DNA from 4 places in the Neorhizobium phenanthreniclasticum genome. Region 2 is predicted to be linked to each of the others. Evidence: riboswitches for the same ligand, from Rfam matches in the RefSeq annotation. Region 2 holds a riboswitch; each other region holds the start of a gene.
The links. Region 2 has a riboswitch for cobalamin ahead of ABK249_RS29755 (DUF1636 domain-containing protein). Riboswitches for the same ligand answer to the same signal wherever they lie in the genome.

Region 1 (3,765 bases), on a different contig from region 2:
CCGGTGGAAGCCCCGGCCGATATGCCAAGGATATAGGGATCGGCCAGCGGATTGCGCAGCAGCGATTGCAGCACGACGCCGGATAAAGCGAGTGAGGCGCCGCAGCAGGCTGCGACTACGGCGCGGCTTAACCGATAGCTCCAGACAATGCCTTCGTCGATCGGTTCCAGCGGATAACCCGCATCCCATAGCCGGTTAGCGACCGTCTTGGCGACCACCTCGAGCGGGATCGCTGTCTCACCGATCGCCGCACCCAGCCAAAGCGCGGCGACAAGGACGACGAGCGCAAGGAAAACCGCGCCCATTCGTCCGATTGAGGATATCGCCCGGCCCACTTGGAGGGTCACTTCGCAAGGCCGGCAGCGGCGATGGCATCGGCCAACGCCTCGATGCCTTCGATGGTGCGGATCGTCGGGTTCATCGCCTGTGCATCCATGTCGAAGACATGACCGTTCTTCACGGCCGGCATCAGGCTTGCGACGGGATCCGTCTCAAGGAACTTGTGCTTGGCTTCGATACTGTCCAGCGGATAACGCCGCCGCTCCATGGCGCCCGCCACGATCATGGTCGGATTGGCCTTGGCGATGGTTTCCCAGCCGATCGTCGGCCACTCGTCATCGGTCTTTATGATGTTCTCGATGCCGAGAGCCGACATGATATAGCCGGGCGCGCCATTCTTGCCTGCCATATAGGGATCAGAATCCTGCTGGGCGCTGGAGAACCAGAAGACGGCGGAAAGCTTGCCTTCCGCCGGGGCGACCTTGGCGCGGGCAGCCTCCTCGCGCCGCTTCAGGTCGGCCACGACCTCCTCGCCCTTGTCCTGGACGTTGTAGATCTTCGCGAGATCGCGGACTTCTCGATAGACGAGTTCCATGGTGAAGACCTGATGGCGGATGCCGTCGCTGGCGGCGGAATTTTCCTTGCCGATGCAATCGGATGGCGACGTATAGACCGGAATGCCAAGTTCCTCGAACTGCTCGGGCTTGGCGACCACGCCCTCGGGCCCGACCTGCCACTGGAACTGAACGGCAACGATGTCCGGCTTCTTGCCGAGCACGCTTTCGAAGCTAGGCTCGTTGTCTGCAAGCCGTTCGATCTTCGTATTCACATCCTCATAGCCTTTGAGGACCGGTCCGACCCAAAGCGCCGTACCGACCACCTTGTTCGCCAGCCCCAGGAGATAAAGGATTTCGGTGCTGCTCTGACCGATCGAGACCGTACGCGACGGTGCCTTCTCGAAGGTGACCTGCCGGCCGCAATTTTCGAGCGTGAGAGGATAGCTGGTTTCCGCCGCAGCGGCGCTGTGGAACAGGCCGGAGGCGATCAAGGAGAAGGCGCCGAGGCCAACATGCAACGGCCGTTTCAGAAAGATATGCATCGTGTTTCCCCGAAATGTGACGTGAACGCCGGCGGCAAGCCCGCGTGCCGGACGGTGGTGAGGCTCAGAATGCCCGTGAGGCAGCCCGATCAACGGAATAATCGTCGAGATTTGGGGGATACGAAGTGCCAGGGCGCCAAAAGGCGCGGATGATAGTCATGTCCTGCTCCTGTTCCGGGCATCCCCGCCCGTGACGATGGATCGATATTCGACGGCAGGTCTCCTGGCTTGCGGATATCTGTCGTCCATCTGCCTTCCCGCGCCGGACTGCGCAGTGGCATGGCACCTTTCGGCGCCACGAGGATGGACGGCAATCCGCTTACAGTTGCGGGGGCAGCCACGGTCTTGGATCCCCTTCGGGTCTCCGCACCGTGTTCCCATTTCATCCCTTCGCATTGAACTCGGGGAACCGTCACTCGCCAGATAAAGACCACTCGAGATCGCAGTCAAGTGGCGAATGATTGTGAGCGAGCCATTGGCTTCTCCCGATGTCGGCATTTATGTAATGTAATATCATTACATATGCAAAGGATGCTCACCTGTCCAGCGGCTTTCAATCTCAGCCGTCTTTTTTTGTTTCAGAGCCGGAGCGCAGCAAAATGCCGATGAAATATCAGGAGGGAAGGCTACTTTGGCTTGGTCGCGCAAATCGCATACCGATCCTGCACCATGCGCTCGAGCCCGCGCAGGAAGGGCATCTTGCGGGCTTGCGCCCAGTGGATGTCGAACAGCTTGCGATCGACGACAATGTCCTCGAAACCGGCTTGACGCAGCAAATCCACAATCGCTTCCGCCGGCATTCGTTCGGAGAAGTAGACCCGTGATCGGATGCTTTGATGCCGTGCCATCATCTCTGGCGCCATGTGGCTCACAAGCTGCTTGCCTGTCATTTTCGCCCAGAACTTCTGAAGGCTCTTGACCCAGGTTTCCTTGCCCATGTTTCCGTCGACGATCAGGACCTTCCCCCCTGGCTTCAGGACGGAGAGCCATTCGCGGAAAGCCGCCGGCGGATCGACCAGCGTCCAGACCAGGTGGCGGTTGGTGATGGCGTCGTAGCTCTCCTTCGGCTCCATCGTGTTTTCCGCGTCGCCCGAGACGAAACGGATATCCGCGCCTCGCGTCTTCGCCTTGGCGCGCGCCTGCGCCAGCATCGCATCCGACCAGTCGAGGCCCGTCACCCTGAAGCCAACGTTGTTCATCAGGTGCGAGATGACCGCCGTGCCGCAGGCGAGATCGAGTGCCGCCCGGCCTTCTCCTTCGCCCAGATGCTTCCTGATCAACCGTAGCCATCCTCTCCGCTCCTCTTCGGAGAAGATTTCATGGCCGACGCTCTCGTCGAACGTTGCAGCCCTTTCCGACCAGAAATCACGAATTTCATCGCGGATAGAGTAATTGGTGTTCATCAGGTTCATCACAGCCACCCCTGCACATCAGCACTTTGGAAAAGCTCTAAAACATAAAACTTGATTCCAAAAGTCATAATTCTTATGCCTGTTGACATTATCAGTCATCGGGGGAGTTTCCAGATGAATTTCATGAAGTTGTCTGCAGCAACTGCGGTTGTGCTTGGAGGCCTTCTGGCCTCGCCTGCAATGGCACAATCCTTCACGGTGAAGGACGTGGCTGGCCGCGAAGTAGCCTTCGACAAGCCGGTCGAGCGCGTCATCCTGGGTGAAGGCCGCATGCTCTACGCCGTGGCGCCGATCGAAAAGGAGGATCCCTTCGCAAAGGTCGTCGGCTGGCGTAACGACCTGTGGACGACCGACAAGGACGGCTTCAACACCTATGTCACGAAGTTCCCGAAGGGCAAGGAACTTCCCTTCCTCGGCAACCTGACGGATGGCACGCTACAGACCGAGACGGTCGTCAAGCTCAATCCCGATGTCGTGCTGCTCCCGATTGGCAGCAAGCAGGCCGCCGACGAAGTCAAACTCGAGGATATGCTGAACGGCATCGGCGTGAAGATCGTCTATATCGACTTCCGCGAACACATTCTCGACAACACGGAACCGAGTCTGAAGATTCTCGGCAAGATCCTTGGCCACGAGGACCGTGCCGAAGCCATCGCCGCCTACTGGAAGGAGCAGATGGCGCGCGTCACCGACAAGCTCAAGGGGGCCAATCCGCCGAAACCGAACGTCTTCATGTACCGCGCTGCCGGACTCGTGGAGTGCTGCGGCACGTTCGGCCCGGACAATTTCGGCCTGATGGTGGATTGGGCCGGCGGCCACAATCTCGGCTCCGATTTCCTGCCTGGCTATACGGGCTCCATCAATGCCGAACAGGTTGTTGCTTCCAATCCGGATATCGTTGTCGTCACGGGTTCCAATTGGAGCCAGACGAAAAATGCCAAGGACTATGTGAACGTTGGCCCGAGCGCCGCGTCC
Region 2 (3,765 bases):
AAACGGCCAGCGCCGGCTGCTCGCCTGTCGACCAGGCACCCTTGATGAACTGCACGACGCCGACCCGGCGATTGTTGCCGAGCATACGCAAAGCCAGGCCGAAGGCGGCGGTGGATTTTCCCTTGCCGGGACCGGTATGGACGATGAGAAGCCCCTTTTCGACGGTCTTCCCGGCGACTTCCTTGTCCTGCACTGCCTTGCGGTTCACCATCTTGGCGCGATGACGTTCGACCGATGCCTCGTCGATCTCCTTCACCGCGATACGAACTCCCCATCAGACCGCGCCGTGATCTCTTCCCCTGCACGGAAGCGTTCGCGGATCATCCCGGCCAACGCACCGAGTACAGCCCAGAATACCAGGTTCGTGGCGTAGACGGCATTCACGAAGCGGGCGTAGAGTTCCAGCGGCACAGCCGTTTCATGCCCGGGCGGCAGCGGCGCGCCGACGATATGTGGCGCGATCAGCAGAACGATCGCCAGCGCGGCGAATACGGCTGAGCGCGTATAGGCGAGGAGGCCAAGGCCCGCTGCAGTGCAGACTGCGGTCGAAATCCACCAGACCTGACGGGGACCAAGCTCAGCAGCCGGCATGCCCGGAAGTTCCGGGGGGAGGCCGAGCCCTGGAGCCAAGCTGACGGTCAGGAAGCCGGCAATACCGAACATCAGTCCGCTGCGCCAGCCTTTGAGACCGCCCTGGGCTTCTGAAACCGCGATCAGAATAAGACCGAAACCGATCGCGGCCAGCATGTCGGCGGCGGCCGTATAAATGAAGCGCTCGAAACCGTCTGCCGGCATCCATGCTTCTTCGTCGTGATGATGGTCCGCAGGCGCTGCGGCATTGCCGGCGGGAGCGGCCTCATGGCTGTGGCTGTGGCCGACCTCTCCGCCGCCGGCATTCTCGTAGCTCTCCGCTTGCAGGATCAGCGGGACAGTGGAAAAGCTCTGCATGACGGTGAGCAGCAGTCCGGACAACAGCCCGGCGATCACCGCCGTGAAGACGATGTTACGAAACAACGACATGGGAAACTCCCCTCAGTGGCAGGGGAAAGCGAAGGAATGACGCGAATCGTGCGCGGCATTGTGCACGACTTCCATATGCGAGAAGCCGACGAAACCGACGACGAAAAGCCCCAGCAGGGCCGTCATGCTGAGCGGGATGATCTTCGAGGAGGAAATACCGACTGCCGTCGAAGCGGTTTTCGTTGCCATTGCCTTGTCCTTTCGCCCTCCACCCGAGGGCCGTTGAAGTTTTTCCTCGCCTCTGGCAGGTCTCCTGGCTCGCGGATCAGGCATCTTGCGCCCGCCTTCCCGGATTGCTCCAGTGGCATCATGGACGAAGACTTTCCGCTTACAGTTGCGGGGGCAGCCGCGGGTTTGACAGCAGATCCGTCGCACCGCATTCCCTCAAATACCCTTTCGGGGCACCATAGGCTGGCTCACTATAGACGAAATCGGCCTCACGGCAATCGCCTTTGCGACGCATTGACATAAGCATGCGACCGGGCTTACTTGAAAAGAGATGGTCCCTTTCCGGCAACGGGGAGGGCTAAGAGAGAATGCGGTGAGATCCCTTTCGCGATCAATGCCGCGGCTGCCCCCGCAACTGTAAGCGGCGAGCCATTGCCTATAAGCCACTGGGAAACCGGGAAGGCAGGCAAATGGTGGTGACCCGCAAGCCAGGAGACCTGCCATCTGATGTTTTTGCTTCACCGGGCGGGGTGCTCCGGAGGAAGTTCTCGATCACCGCAGGCGGTTTCAGCCCTCTGCTCCGCGCCCCGATTGTTTCGACCCCGGCGGGAACGCGGCTGACCGATGAGTGACCACCGACCAGATGATCCGGCAGATGTGACGATTTTCGTCTGTACCAATTGCCGTGATGTGTCCGACGGCGACGTTCGGCCGGGTATCGCGTTGATCGCAGCGCTACGTGAAGCAGCGGACGGCAAGCCGCTCGCGGTCAAGCCAGTCACCTGCCTTGCCAACTGCGAAAAAAGCCCCAGCGCCGCCTTCAATCACCGCAACGGTTGGTCCTATGTCTTCGGCCATCTGTCCCTCGACAATGTCGAGGACATCGTCACCGGCGCGATGATGCTGGCCGAGGACGAGCGCGGTTTCCTTCCTATACGCGGCCGCCCGACATGTCTGCGCGGCAAGGGCATGACGGCCCGCATCCCACCCTTTCATCATCACGAGGACATGCCATCATGAGCGTCAGCTTCGACCGCGTTCCCTGCACCGTCGTCACCGGGTTCCTGGGGGCCGGAAAGACCACGCTGATCCGCAACCTGATCGCGAAGCTTGACGGCAAGCGGCTGGCGATCATCGTCAACGAATTTGGCGATGTCGGCATCGACGGCGAGATACTGAAGGGCTGCGGCATCGAGAGTTGCCCGGAAGACAACGTCATCGAGCTTGCCAACGGCTGCATCTGCTGCACCGTGGCGGATGACTTCGTACCGGCGATCGATCAGATTCTTTCACGCGAACCGCGCGTCGACCACATCCTGATCGAAACCTCCGGCCTTGCGCTGCCGAAGCCGCTCGTTCAGGCTTTTCAGTGGCCGGCCGTCAAGGCACGTGTCACGGTGGACGGCGTTGTCGCCGTTGTGGATGGTGTGGCACTGGCCGAAGGCCGCGTTGCCGATGACCATGAAGCGCTGGAGGCGCAGCGCCAGGCGGATGGCTCCATCGACCACGACGATCCGGTCGAGGAAGTGTTCGAGGATCAGGTCGCCTGCGCCGACATGATCGTACTGACCAAGAGTGATCTCCTCGATGCTGCGGGCATTGCGACCGCCCGGGACCGCGTCGCAGGGTATCTGCCGCGGGCCGTGAAGATCGTCTCGGCTGCCAATGGCGCGATCGATCCGGCCGTGCTGATCGGGCTTGGCCTCGCCGTCGAGGACGATATCGAAAACCGCAAGACCCATCACGACGACGAACTCGACCACGATCATGATGATTTCGACAGCTTTGTCGTCGATCTCCCGGCTGTTTCCGATGCTGACGAATTGGCTGCCCGCATTTCCGCGACGGCGGAGGCGGAGAACGTACTGCGCATAAAAGGCTTCGTGGAAGTCGCGAACAAACCGATGCGCCTGCAGGTTCAGGCGGTAGGATCCCGCGTAAACCACTATTTCGACCGAGCCTGGGCGCCCGGTGAGGCGCGGATAAGCCGCCTTGTCGTAATCGGCGAAAAGGGCATCGACCGCGCCGCCATCGAAAGGATGCTGGCCGCGTGATAGCAATTCCAGGAAAAGTGTGAAGCGGTTTTCCGTTGGCAATTGCCGAGGGAAAACAGAAACCCAGAGAAAAGGATGCACATACTCGCCACCACATCGTCGTCGCTCGATGACCTGATCGAACCGGTCGACTTGAACCAGTCGCCGGCCGATGTGGTGGTGCTGTCCTTTTCTGGCAGCGATCTGAACGGCATTTCCGCCGCATGGGGCCAAGGTCAGCCGACCCTGCGATTGACCAATCTCGCTGATCTCAGGCATCCCATGTCTGTCGATCTTTGGATCGAAAAGACGGCGGCACATGCCAAAGTTATTCTCGTGCGCATCCTTGGCGGCTATGATCGCTGGTCATATGGTGTCGAAGAGATTTCGCGGCTGGCGCGGCTCAAGAAGACCGCGCTCGCGCTTCTGCCCGGCGAATGCAGTATCCGCGATGAAAGACTCGCTGCTGCCTCGACCGTTTCCGAAGAGGTGCTTGCCGGCTTTCTTGCCTGTTTCCGCGAGGGCGGACCGGGCAATATGCGTC
Region 3 (3,765 bases), on a different contig from region 2:
GCGGCAAGATGGATATCCGCCATCAGGTGGTGCTGAAACAGGTCATCGAGACCGGCCTGCCGATGATCTATGCTGCGCAAGTCGGCGGCCAGGACGAACTGGTCTTCGACGGCGCGAGTTTTGCCTTCAATGCGGACAAGACACTTGCCTTCCAGATGGACCAATTCCAACCGGCGGTGACGGTGACGGAATGGAACAGGGTCCACGATACCTGGCGCTGCACCGATGGGCCGATGGCGCGCATCCCGGAAAAGGAGGAAGCGGATTACCGCGCCTGCCTGCTCGGCTTCCGCGATTATGTCAACAAGAACGGCTTCAAATCCGTGATCCTCGGCCTGTCCGGCGGCATCGACTCGGCATTGTGCGCGGCCATCGCCGTCGATGCACTGGGTGCGGAGCGGGTGCGCAGCGTGATGCTGCCTTACCGCTACACCTCCGAGGAGTCGCTGAAGGATGCCCCCGATTGCGCGCGTGCGCTCGGCTGCCGCTACGATATTGTGCCGATCGCCGAGCCCGTCGAGGGTTTTTCGTCGGCGCTCTCGGAGCTTTTCGATGGCACGGACGAGGGCGTTACCGAAGAAAACCTGCAGAGCCGGGCGCGCGGCACCATTCTCATGGCGATCTCCAACAAGTTCGGCTCGATGGTGGTGACGACCGGCAACAAGTCGGAAATGTCCGTAGGTTACGCGACTCTCTACGGCGACATGAACGGCGGCTTCAATCCGATCAAGGATCTCTACAAGATGCAGGTTTATGCACTTGCTGCCTGGCGCAACCAGCACCTGCCGCCGGATGCGCTTGGACCGTCGGGCGCAGTGATCCCGAAGAATATCCTCTCCAAGGCGCCGTCGGCGGAACTCAGGCCTGATCAGACGGATCAGGATTCGCTGCCGCCTTATCCCGTCCTCGACGACATTCTCGAATGCCTGGTGGAGATGGAAATGGGCACGGAGGAGATCGTCTCGCGCGGCCACGACATCACGACCGTCCACCGCATCGAGCATCTGCTTTATCTGGCCGAATACAAGCGGCGGCAATCGGCGCCGGGCGTCAAGATCACCAGGAAGAATTTCGGCCGCGATCGGCGTTATCCGATCACCAACCGCTTCCGCGACCGATAGGTGACCGATCATTTGACCGGGCGAGACGGCAAGAGCGGGCGGCTCCACTTGAAACGCTGATCATGGCTTGGCATAACGCCTCCGTCAGGTGCCTGCCTTGCGCAGGAGAATCGGGAATCCGGTGGGAAACCGGAACGTGCCCAACGCTGTGAGGCGGACGCTTGGCCGCAATTCGAAAGCCACTGGAATTTCCGGGAAGGCGGCGGCAGGGGCGGATGAAGCCAAGTCAGAAGACCGGCCTGGCAAGATAGATCGAACCGCGCGGACGGCGGCGAGGTTTCTTGATGCTCCTGCGCGTTCGCGCAGGCGGCGTCAGCATTGTTGGGGATAGACGATGCAACCCGATCCTTTTGCGCATGCCTTGATATCTGCAGGCGAATTTCCGGAATGCGACCGCGCTGCGGTCTATCGCGTGATCGAAACCCGCCGCGACGTGCGCGACCAGTTTCTGCCGGACCCGCTTCCGGACGACCTCGTGATGCGGCTGCTCGGCGCCGCACATTCGGCGCCCTCGGTGGGGTTCATGCAGCCATGGAATTTCATCCTCGTGCGGGATCCCGAGATACGCCAGGCGGCATGGAGTGCCTTTTCGCGAGCCAATGACGAGGCGGCGGAAATGTTTCCGGAGGAGCGCCGCGACATATACCGCAGCCTGAAGCTCGAAGGCATCCGCAAGGCGCCGCTCTCGATCTGCGTGACCTGCGATCCGGATCGCGCCGGGCCGGTCGTTATCGGCCGTACCCATGATCCGCGCATGGATGTCTATTCGACCGTCTGCGCCGTGCAGAACCTGTGGCTTGCCGCCCGCGCCGAAGGGGTCGGCGTCGGCTGGGTGAGCATCTTTCATGAGGAGGATCTGCGCGCCCTGCTCGGCATTCCCGAGCGGATCAGGATCGTCGCCTGGCTGTGCGTCGGCTATGTCGATCAGCTTTATCGGGAGCCGGAATTGGCGGTGAAGGGCTGGCGCGAGCGGCTACCGCTCGAAGACCTGGTTTTCACCGATCGATGGGGCGAGTGCTGACAACTACTGCTGCGGCTGCGGCCCGCTGGATTTCGGATGGGCGAGGTCTATACTTTCCTCAGGCAGGAATGTCGGTCCGACCATACGTACCTTCTTGTTCGGATCGTAGGGACGTTCCGGCCCCGGCAGGTTCGGCTGGGCGGCAGCCGCCTGCGGCTGTTTGACACGCAGATCGATGATGCCGGAGTAGGGCTCCTCCTTCGGCAACTCGATACCCTGCAGCTTCATTCTCTCCTTGCGGTCCTCTTCCATATCGGAAGGAATGCAGTTGTTGGAGCGGATTGCAGCCAGGATCGCACCGCGCTCGCCGGAGGAGCGAACCAGTTGCCGGGCATTGTCTCTTTCCGCAACAAGCGCGTCGCGGCTTTGCTCCATGGCATCGAGCGTCTGCCGCATCTGATCGCAGACTTCGCCCTTCGGGCCGCCGAGGACAACGACACTGCCCGTGCCGCAGCCCGCCCGGCGCATCTCGATCCTGAGCCCGCGGATTTCGCTGTTCTGGTCGCTGAGTTCCCGCGCATAGCGCCGTATCTCGGCCGTGTTGCCGATGATCTGCGGTGCGTTGTTGAGCTGCCGATAAAGGGCTGCACAGGTCGCGATATCCCGCGCGGAGGCCACGGCGGGAACAAGCAGCAGCGGGGCGATCATCAGGCCGCAAAGGCGCATGAGGTGTTGTCCGGCTCTCTCCAATCACATGATCGCATCATGGAGCAAGCCGGTTGATAATATCATAAAATCGGCTGCCCAACGATTATTATTTAATTATCATATGGTTATATATAAAATTTAAAGTTGAATCTCCAGATTGGGTTGCGATGCTTCCACCACCGCGAGCGCAGCCATGTTCACGACGCCGCGCGAGGTGACCGAGGGCGACAGGATATGCACCGGCATGGCGGCGCCGAGCAGGACCGGGCCGACATGCAGCGCGTCGGTCATGTTCCGCACGACGCCGAGCGAGATGTTCGCCGCATCGAGGTTCGGGAAGATCAGCAGGTTGGCGTCACCAGTCAGTGAACTGTTCGGCATAGCACGCTTGCGCACCGTTTCGGAAAGCGCCGAACCGGCCTGCATTTCGCCGTCCACTTCCAGGCCAGGAGCCTGTTCGCGCACCAGCTTCAGGGCACTGCGCATCTTCTGGGCGCTTTCGGAATCCCGTGAGCCGAAGTTCGAATGGCAGATCAGCGCTGCCTTCGGGAGGATGCCGAAGCGGCGGACTTCCTCGGCCGCCAGGATGGTGATCTCGGCGATCTCCTGCGCCGACGGATTGTAGTTGACGAACGTATCGGCGAGGAAGAGCGCGCCGCGCTGAGAGATCACGAGGCTGAGCCCCGAGAAGGCGCAGACGCCCGGACGCCGGCCGATGATCTGGTCGACGTCCTTCAGGTGCCGGTCATAACCGCCCTCGACGCCACAGATCAGCGCATCGGCTTCGCCGCGTTTCACCGACAATAAGCCGATCACCGTATTGTTGGTGCGCACGATGGTGCGGGCGCTTTCCGGGTTGATGCCCTTGCGGCCGACCAGGGCGAAATAATCGTCAACATAATCGCGGTAGCGCGGATCGTCTTCCGGATTGACCACGGCGAAATCGACATTCGGGCGGATGCGGATGCCGAAGCG
Region 4 (3,765 bases), on a different contig from region 2:
GCCGACGATCGCCGCAAAGCGGTCGAGAAGCTCTGGTTTGGGTCCCGAAATGTCCATCGGCGTCTCCTCTTATTTCCGCGGCGCTGCGGCGCGGGCCAGCCGGTCGTTGATCGCCTCGCCGAGACCGTGACCCGGAATGGGTGTGACGGCGATACGGGTGGCACCGGTCGCATCGGCGCGCTTCAGGTAATCGAACAGATTTGCGGCCGCCTCGGCAAGATCGCCGGAGGGACTGAGGTCGAAAATTGCAGCGGCCTGTTCGATTCCCTTCACCGGAACCGCGCCGAGGCGGATCAACACCTCGCCCGGCTCGACATGATCGGCGTTGAGCCGCACGCTCGCACCCGGCGCATAGTGGGAGGCAAGCATGCCGGGCGCCTCGATGATCGCTGCGGGACCTTCAGGCCGGATGACGGTCAGCCCCGTTGCCGTTTCTATTTCCTCTCCGGCAACCCCGCCGGGCCGCAGCAGCCGGAGTGCGCCACTTTCGACGCGAAGGATGGTCGATTCAACGCCGACCGGTGCTGCGCCGCCGTCAATGACGAGCTTCAATTTGTCGCCCAGGTCGTCCGCCACATGCCGGGCGCTCGTCGGACTTACTCCGCCGGACGTGTTGGCGCTGGGGGCGGCGAGCGGTTTGCCATAGGCGCGGATGAGGTCGGCGGCAAAACCCTTCGGCAGGCGGATGCCGACCGTGTCGAGCCCGGCCGTCGCCAGCGAGTGGATGCCGCTTTCGGGCCTCAAAGGCAGGATCAGCGTCAGCGGTCCGGGCCAGAAGGTCTCGGCAAGCTTTTTCGAGACGGGGTCGAAGACCGCATAGCGCTCGGCCATGGCGAGGTCGGACATGTGGCAGATCAGCGGGTTGAAGCGCGGCCGACCCTTGGTCTCGTAGATTCGGGTGATGGCGGCGGGATTGGTGGCGTCTGCCGCAAGTCCGTAAACCGTCTCGGTCGGGATCGCGACAGGAAAACCGTCTGCCAGGACGGCACAGGCGCGCTCGAGCGCCTTTTCGCGATCCGTGGTGATGTCTATGATTTCGGCTGTCATGTTCGCCGTCAATAACGCGGACTCGTCCGCCGTCAAAGCTTTTTGATGATTTCGCGAAGCGCGTCGCCTGAAGCACCGAGCATCAGCACGTTCTTGATCGCTTCCATCGGATCGTGGGTCCTGAACAGGAGCCCGTTCCTGCGGATCGAGCGGTTGATCCGGAAAGGCTGGCCGGGCTCGCTTTCGATCGCGACCGCGAAATACATACGCGCATTCATATGGCTGATGCGCTCGAAGAATTTCTCTTCCTCCTCACCGATCTCAGAGAAGAAATTGGCGATGTAGAAAGACCAGCGCACCGGCACGCGAGACGCGAGGAGAGTCCGGGCGGCCGTCACGTGGCAATAGCCGAGATGCGGACGGTCATCGAGCGTGCGATGGAAGATGACCTTAGGGAACTGGATCGAGCGGTGGAAGGCGTTGATCCGCTCGTGGCTTTTTTCGCCTGCGGCCTCCAATCGCTTGCCTGTGCGTTCCGCGACCTCGGTGTAACTGAGATAACGGCGTTCCTCCGGCGCCCAGATTGGCTTGTAGCGTGTGATGCGCCCGGTCCGCAGAAATTCCGAATGCACGGTCGTTTTTGTCGCCGCCGGAACAGGAGGAGCCGGCGGAGGAGCTTCGAAGTAGCGGATCTTTGCCTTTGCCTGCACGATGGCGCCGCTCCCATTGAGGCCGGGATTTTAGGATTCAACACTTAATGACGAGTTTCCCTTTCGCGAGGCTTGAGAAAGGCCGTCGTCAATGCGGTTGCCGATGTCGCAATGTCATCTATGCGGCAAGTTTGGGGGATGGTTATATCCGCCTCAAGCTCAAGGTGCCGCCCCGCTAGGGAGGGGCGGAGAATTGGGAAGCCGGTCGAAGCCCGGCGCTGCCCCCGCAACGGTGGTGGAGCTCGAAGGCCTGGCGGAAGCCACTGGGAAAGAGCCGCAAAGGCTGCCCGGGAAGGCGCCAGGCCAGTCCCGCAAGGGACAGCTCCTGAGCCCGGAAACCAGCCTGAAGTGAACGAGATTTTGACCGATCGCGGCGGGCGTTCGGACAAGGAGACTGGCAGGCTGAGGCCGGCTGGTTTTTCCATGTCCTTTCCGCAGGCCGCTTGAAGGTAGCATTGACGAGGAAGGCAAGATGGAAATTCGCAGTCAGGTCCTGCGGCAATTGAAGAGCCGCCGTGAAGGCTTCAGCCTCGAACAGGCCTTCTATACCGACCCGGACTATTACAAGCTCGACCTCGAAATGATCTGGTACCGTGACTGGCTGTTCGTCGGCCACGATTGCGAACTGCCGAAGGCCGGAAGCTATTTCACGCTGCAGATCGGAGATTATCCGGTCGTCATCGTGCGCGGTCGCGACGGCCGGATCCGGGCGCTCCACAATACCTGCCGCCATCGCGGCAGCCGGGTCTGCACCAAGGAGAGCGGTTCGGCAGTCCGCCTCGTCTGTCCTTACCACCAGTGGACCTACGAGCTCGACGGCTCGCTGATGGCCGCCCGCCAGATGGGCCAGGACTTCGACAAAAGCCAGTTCGGTTTGAAGAAGGTCCATTGCGAAAGCGTCGCCGGCTATATCTTCATCTGCCTCGCCAACGAGGCGCCGGACTTCGCATCGGTCCGCGCGGCCATCGAGCCCTATATGGCGCCGCATCGCCTCTCGGAAGCCAAGGTCGCCCACCAATCGACGATCATCGAAAAAGGCAACTGGAAGCTCGTCTGGGAGAACAACCGCGAATGCTATCATTGCCCCGGCAATCACCCGGAGCTCTGCCGCACTTTCCCGGAAGCGCCGACTGTCAGCGGTGTGGCCGGCGCCATTGACGATCCCGTCATCACCGAACACTGGCGGCGCTGCGAGGCGGCCAATCTGCCGAGCGAGTTCCGGATATCTCCGGATGGCCAGTTCCGCGTCGCCCGCATGCCGTTGATCGAAGGCGCTGAAAGCTACACCATGTCGGGGAGGAAGGCCGTCGTCCGCCAGCTTTCAGACGGCGTGACGATCGACGGCATCGGCACCATGTTGCTTTTCCACTATCCGACCACCTGGAACCATATGCTGGGCGACCACGCGATCTCCTTCCGCGTCACGCCGCTCGGCCCGGAGGAAACGGCGGTCACCACCAAATGGCTGGTCCATAAGGATGCGGTCGAAGGCGTCGATTACGATCTCGAAGAACTGACGCATGTGTGGAACATGACCAACGATCAGGACCGTCAGATCGTCGAGGAGAACGCCTTCGGCATCCGCTCGCCGGCCTATGAGCCGGGGCCTTACTCGGCGGTCCACGAGGGCGGCGTCATGCAGTTCGTCGAGTGGTATTCGAACTTCATGGTCAACCGCCTGCAGGGGGATGAGCAGGCGAAGCTTTCGATCGTGGCGTGACATTCCTGCCGGCGGGCAGATCGCTCGTTCGTGATCGGCCTGGGTCCGGGTTCCCGAGGAACCAAGCTTCCGCATCCGCGTTGTTCCCAAGTGAAATTAAGCACAGGGAAACATCAGGATGAATGCCATTCGTTTGCGTTTGACCACGGTTGCGGCAGCCTTTGCCGTAGCGCTCACGAGCCTTACTCCCGCTCAGGCTTTCCAGACGCAGCCGATCTCCGGCATTTCAACCTCGACCACCATAACGCAGGTCCAATATCGAGATCGTCGCGATTGGCATCGTGACCGCGCACGGTACGGCTGGTACAACGGCCATCGCGGTTATCGCGACCGCCGGCCGGGTTATCG

Region 1: it holds a riboswitch for cobalamin, as region 2 does, so the genes downstream of both, ABK249_RS07455 (ABC transporter substrate-binding protein) here and ABK249_RS29755 (DUF1636 domain-containing protein) in region 2, are expected to answer to the same signal.
Region 3: it holds a riboswitch for cobalamin, as region 2 does, so the genes downstream of both, bluB (5,6-dimethylbenzimidazole synthase) here and ABK249_RS29755 (DUF1636 domain-containing protein) in region 2, are expected to answer to the same signal.
Region 4: it holds a riboswitch for cobalamin, as region 2 does, so the genes downstream of both, ABK249_RS00915 (aromatic ring-hydroxylating oxygenase subunit alpha) here and ABK249_RS29755 (DUF1636 domain-containing protein) in region 2, are expected to answer to the same signal.

Annotation. Positions count from the first base shown of each region.
Region 1 is NZ_JBEAAL010000003.1:280,470-284,234, reverse strand. It holds gene ABK249_RS07460 (FecCD family ABC transporter permease) at 1-305, opposite strand, end outside; gene ABK249_RS07455 (ABC transporter substrate-binding protein) at 344-1,378, opposite strand; cobalamin riboswitch at 1,575-1,807, opposite strand; gene ABK249_RS07450 (class I SAM-dependent methyltransferase) at 2,005-2,790, opposite strand; gene ABK249_RS07445 (ABC transporter substrate-binding protein) at 2,905-3,765, shown strand, end outside.
Region 2 is NZ_JBEAAL010000035.1:37,244-41,008, forward strand. It holds gene cobO (cob(I)yrinic acid a,c-diamide adenosyltransferase) at 1-256, opposite strand, end outside; gene ABK249_RS29745 (CbtA family protein) at 253-1,020, opposite strand; gene ABK249_RS29750 (CbtB domain-containing protein) at 1,033-1,209, opposite strand; cobalamin riboswitch at 1,247-1,444, opposite strand; cobalamin riboswitch at 1,504-1,707, shown strand; gene ABK249_RS29755 (DUF1636 domain-containing protein) at 1,813-2,208, shown strand; gene cobW (cobalamin biosynthesis protein CobW) at 2,205-3,242, shown strand; gene cobN (cobaltochelatase subunit CobN) at 3,318-3,765, shown strand, end outside.
Region 3 is NZ_JBEAAL010000023.1:69,173-72,937, forward strand. It holds gene ABK249_RS24370 (NAD+ synthase) at 1-1,121, shown strand, start outside; cobalamin riboswitch at 1,191-1,378, shown strand; gene bluB (5,6-dimethylbenzimidazole synthase) at 1,456-2,142, shown strand; gene ABK249_RS24380 (hypothetical protein) at 2,146-2,808, opposite strand; gene ABK249_RS24385 (NADP-dependent malic enzyme) at 2,929-3,765, opposite strand, start outside.
Region 4 is NZ_JBEAAL010000001.1:181,358-185,122, reverse strand. It holds gene ABK249_RS00930 (FAD-binding oxidoreductase) at 1-57, opposite strand, end outside; gene ABK249_RS00925 (L-threonylcarbamoyladenylate synthase) at 70-1,047, opposite strand; gene ABK249_RS00920 (DUF6656 family protein) at 1,080-1,697, opposite strand; cobalamin riboswitch at 1,843-2,058, shown strand; gene ABK249_RS00915 (aromatic ring-hydroxylating oxygenase subunit alpha) at 2,170-3,417, shown strand; gene ABK249_RS00910 (BA14K family protein) at 3,536-3,765, shown strand, end outside.